DNA from 2 places in the Thalassolituus sp. UBA2009 genome. Region 2 is predicted to be linked to the other one. Evidence: predicted binding sites of a transcription regulator. Region 2 holds the regulator's gene; the other holds the start of a gene.
The links. The regulator FliA, encoded in region 2, starts transcription of late flagellar genes. The targets are predictions, from matches to a motif close to CTAAAGTTNNNNNNNNNNCNGCCGATA.
Positions count from the first base shown of each region.

Region 1 (2,409 bases), on a different contig from region 2:
AATAACATCACTGCCAAATGGCAGCTCGACCGGCGCCTGCCAGTCTTGTTTGATCAGGGTAATTTCGTCGCTGTTACGCGCCAGACCGTAGAAGTCCGGGCCGTAATGGCTGGCAAAGCCTTCCAGCTTATCCAGCGCACCGAGGTCTTCGAAGATTTCGGCATACAGCTCAATGGCGGCGTAGGCGGTAAAACAGCCGGCACAACCACAGGCGTTTTCTTTGGCGCCTTTGGCGTGTGGCGCACTGTCGGTGCCGAGGAAGAATTTGCTGTTACCGCTGGCGACCACATCCTGCAGCGCCTGCTGATGGATATTGCGCTTCAGAATCGGCAGGCAGTAGAAGTGCGGCTTAATTCCGCCAACCAGCATGTGGTTACGGTTGTAGGCCAGATGCTGCACGGTGATGGTGGCGGCAACGTTGCTGCCCTGGCTCTGTACGAATTCGGCGGCGTCTTTGGTGGTGATGTGTTCGACCACCACTTTTAAGGTCGGATGACGGCTGACCAGCGGTGCCAGAATGGTATCGAGGAATTCTTTTTCGCGGTCAAAGATGTCGATGTGGTTCTGGGTGACTTCACCATGCACCAGCAGCGGCATGCCGTTTTCAGCCAGCGCAGCGGCGATATCATCGAGTTTGCCGAGATCGGTAACACCGGAAGCGGAGTTAGTGGTCGCTCCGGCCGGATACAGCTTAACGGCTACAATGTTACCGGCTGCCTTGGCTTCAGCAATCATTTCCGGGGTGGTATTGTCGGTTAAGTACAGCACCATTAACGGGTTAAAAGTCAGGCCCTGCGGTACGCGCGACAGGATGCGGTCGCGGTATTCCAGTGCCTGTTCGGCATTCATCACCGGTGGCTGCAGGTTTGGCATGATGATGGCGCGGCCCATCACCCGGGCGGTGGCAGGCACGGTATGTTGCAGCACGGCGCCATCGCGTACGTGCAGGTGCCAGTCGTCGGGGCGGGTAATGGTCAAACGGTCAGTCATGCTCTTCAACCTTCAGCTAAAATTGATGGGGCATTGTACCGAAAGCAGCCTTTAACCGCTTAATTTTTCTCGGAATTGGCCGATAACTCAGGAACAGCCCCGAATTTAACAGCCTCAACCGGATGTCTATGCACAAACTAATTGCCTTAAGCTGCATGTTGCTCAGCGCTTTCTGCCAGGCGGATGCGGCGCTGGACTACGGCGGTGACATTGAAACCACCGACTGGTCGGTCAGTGGTTCGGTATTTGAGTGCCGTTTTGAGCAGACGTTGGCCGGGTATGGCCGCGCGGTGTTCTATCACGAGGCCGGCGAGGACGTTACTTTTCAGCTCGAAACCCTGAAGAACCTGATGTCGTATAGCCAGGCACGGGTCAGTATCCTGCCGCCGCCCTGGCAGCCGGGAGTAAAAAGCGAAGATCTGGGGGTGGCGCGGATTGTAAAAGACACGCCGAATCTGAGTCTGGACGCCACCCGCACCAATCAGTTTCTGCATGCCTTGCTGGAAGGCAAATGGCCTGCCATCAGCCACAAAACCTATTACGATCAGAACCGCTTTGTAAAAGTGCATCTGTCGGCGGTGTCGTTTCCACAGTTTTATCTGGATTATCTGGAGTGTGTAAAACAGCTGCTGCCGGTTAATTACCGGCAGGTGGCGCGCTCGAAGGTGCTGTTTGCCAGTGGTGAAGAGCAGATCGATGCCCCCGATATGAAAATTCTCGACCGCATTATTTTTTACATAAAGCATGATCCGCGCATTTTTGCCGTGTATCTGGATGGTCATTCTGACAACGTTGGCCGCCGTTACGATAACCGCCAGACGTCCAAGGCGCGGGTTGAGGATGTGGAACGTTACTTTATCAAGCAGGGCATCGATCCGGAAATGGTGACCACCCGTTTTCATGGTGACCGTTATCCGGTGGCCAGCAACAAAACCGCGGCCGGACGTGCCGAAAACCGCCGTGTGACCATCCGTATCGAACAGCGGGAAGATATGCCGATTCCGGATAATCTGCTGTTTAAACCGAAGGTACGCACCCAGACTACCGCCAGCGGCGACTGATACCCGCCGCGCTTTCTTTATTGCTCTTTTTAGTTCTCTTTCTTTACTGCTCTTTCTTTGTCCTTTGGGTACGCCTGTTGGCTATCCCGTGCACAATCAGTACAATACCGCCCCTTTCATTATTGCTATCCGCCGGTACGGGCTGTTTGCCCCCTGTGCGGCCAATCATCATCCTGGAGAATACCCATGTCAGACATCAAGAAAGTGGTGCTGGCCTATTCCGGTGGTCTGGATACGTCCGTGATCGCCAAATGGCTGCAAGAAGAATACAAGTGTGAAGTCGTAACCTTTACTGCTGACCTGGGCCAGGGCGAAGAAGTTGAACCGGCACGCGCCAAGGCTGAAGCTCTGGGTATCA
Region 1 covers NZ_DDCJ01000037.1:27,133-29,541, reverse strand. Annotated here, with positions in the region: gene pyrC (dihydroorotase) at 1-990, opposite strand, end outside; gene B3P58_RS04235 (flagellar protein MotY) at 1,119-2,051, shown strand; gene B3P58_RS04230 (argininosuccinate synthase) at 2,238-2,409, shown strand, end outside.
Region 1: B3P58_RS04235 (flagellar protein MotY) is a predicted target of FliA. The motif match lies at 1,049-1,075, and genes of this name have one in related genera.

Region 2 (2,409 bases):
ATCGCCCTGGCCGAAATGGGACGCAGAGTGGTGGTTCTCGATGCGGATCTGGGGTTGGCGAATATTGATATTCTGCTGGGTATCAGTTCTAACAAAACCATCGAAAATGTTCTGTCGGGCGAATGTGATCTGCGTGATGTGATGGTTAAAGGGCCGGGCGGCATCCGTGTTGTTCCCGCGTCTTCCGGTACACAGAAACTGTCACAGCTGAATGCACTTGAACATGCCGGCCTGATTCAGGCTTTCAGCGATATTGGCGATGATATTGATGTGCTGATTATTGATACCGCGGCCGGAATTTCCGACAGTGTGATGAGTTTTGTCCGTGCTGCGCAGGAAGTGCTGATGGTGGTCACCGATGAACCAACCTCAATCACCGACGCTTATGCGCAGATCAAACTGCTGAATCGTGATTATGGGCTGTTCCGCTTCCGTATCGTTGCCAACATGGTTCGTACACCGCAGGAAGGTAATGCTTTATTTGCCAAACTTACTAAAGTGACGGATCGTTTTCTGGAAGTGGCTATGCAGTATGTCGGCGCCATTCCCCAGGACGATGCGCTTAAGCGTGCTGTGCAGCGCCAGAAAGCGGTGATCGATGCCTACCCGCGCTCCAAAGCGGCGACAGCATTCCGTGCGCTGGCTAAAAAAGTAGATTCATGGCCACTGCCTTCAACCCCCCGGGGGCATCTGGAGTTTTTTGTAGATCGGTTGGTTCAGGAAGCCGGGGCATAACGAGTGTCAGTAGGAAGTTGTCTGGTGTATTCCGACGTAAAAAAACACGATTATGAACAACTGGTGCGTGAGCATGCGACGCTGGTAAAGCGTATTGCTCACCATCTTATCGGCCGCCTGCCTGACAGCGTGCAGCTCGATGACCTTATTCAGGCCGGTATGATTGGCTTGCTGGAGGCTGCACGTAAATACGATGGTGGCAAGGGCGCCAGTTTTGAAACCTACGCCGGTATCCGTATCCGTGGTGCCATGCTGGATGAAATCCGCAAAGGTGACTGGGCACCACGCTCGGTTCACCGCAATTCCCGCCGTATCAGTGAAGCCATTAAACAGATCGAAAGTGCAAAAGGCCGTGATGCTGAAGACAGCGAAGTCGCGGGCTTTCTTGGCATCAGTCAGGATGAATACCACGCGATTCTGAAAGACAGTGCCGGCTGTCGGCTGTTCAGCTTTGAAGAGGTTGTGGAGAAGAGCGAATCAGGCTTCGATGTCTTTGAGGATGAATCTCCGAATCCACTGGATGGCATCGAGCGTGAGTCCTTTCAGCGTCAACTCGCCGACGCTATCCGTCATTTACCCGAAAGAGAGCAACTGGTACTCGCACTCTACTATGACGAAGAACTGAATCTGAAAGAAATTGGCGCTGTGCTGGGTGTCAGTGAATCAAGGGTCAGTCAGCTGCACAGTCAGGCAGCTCATCGCCTGCGTGCCCGTCTTGGCGGCTGGTTGTCCTAACTCCTTCCTGTTATTGAAAAAAATCTTTTCTGAGCGCTTTGTTTCTGGATAAAGCGATAACTGTGTCTACACTAAACCTTAGGAACGACTTGGAATATAGAGAGTCGATTACTGGAGGTCGTTTTGGACAAAAACATGAAAATTCTGATCGTTGATGATTTTTCAACGATGAGACGAATCGTCAAAAATCTGTTACGCGACCTGGGGTTTACCAATACCCAGGAAGCTGACGATGGCACAACCGCACTTCCCATGTTGCAGAATGGTGATTTCGACTTCTTGGTGACAGACTGGAACATGCCTGGCATGACAGGTCTCGACTTGCTGAAGAAGGTCAGGGCCGATGATCGCCTGAAAACTCTGCCGGTACTGATGGTGACCGCGGAAGCCAAACGTGACCAGATTGTGGCTGCTGCGCAGGCAGGAGTTAATGGTTATGTTGTGAAGCCTTTCACCGCTGCAGTGCTGAAAGAAAAGATCGATAAGATCTTTGAACGTGTCGAAGGTTAACCAGGAAGACAACTTGATGGCCGGGATCAATCTGGATACCGATAACAGCGCTGTCGGCTCTGAAATCAAAAGCCTTGCAGAAAGCATGCTCAGGCAGCTTGAGCTTGGTGATCTCAGCAAGGCGGTAGCATTGGTTAATAATCTCAATGAGGTTAGAGACCGCACGTTGTACAACGAAATCGGCAGACTGACCCGTGCCCTGCATGAAGCTATTAAAAATATGCGGGTTGATTCTGTCGGTGCTGCATCGGAAATTGACCATGCAACGGATAAGCTGGCTTACGTGTCTGGAAATGACCGATAAGTCGGCCAACCGCACCATGGATCTGGTTGATGCCGGTATGCCGCTGGCAACCGACATTCATGACCGGGCCAAAGCGTTATCTGTTGAGTGGCAGCGGTTTTTAAATAAAGAATTAAAGCCGGATG
Region 2 covers NZ_DDCJ01000143.1:140,747-143,155, forward strand. Annotated here, with positions in the region: gene B3P58_RS17805 (MinD/ParA family protein) at 1-735, shown strand, start outside; gene B3P58_RS17810 (RNA polymerase sigma factor FliA) at 760-1,470, shown strand; gene cheY (chemotaxis response regulator CheY) at 1,594-1,980, shown strand; gene B3P58_RS17820 (protein phosphatase CheZ) at 1,997-2,284, shown strand; gene B3P58_RS17825 (protein phosphatase CheZ) at 2,274-2,409, shown strand, end outside.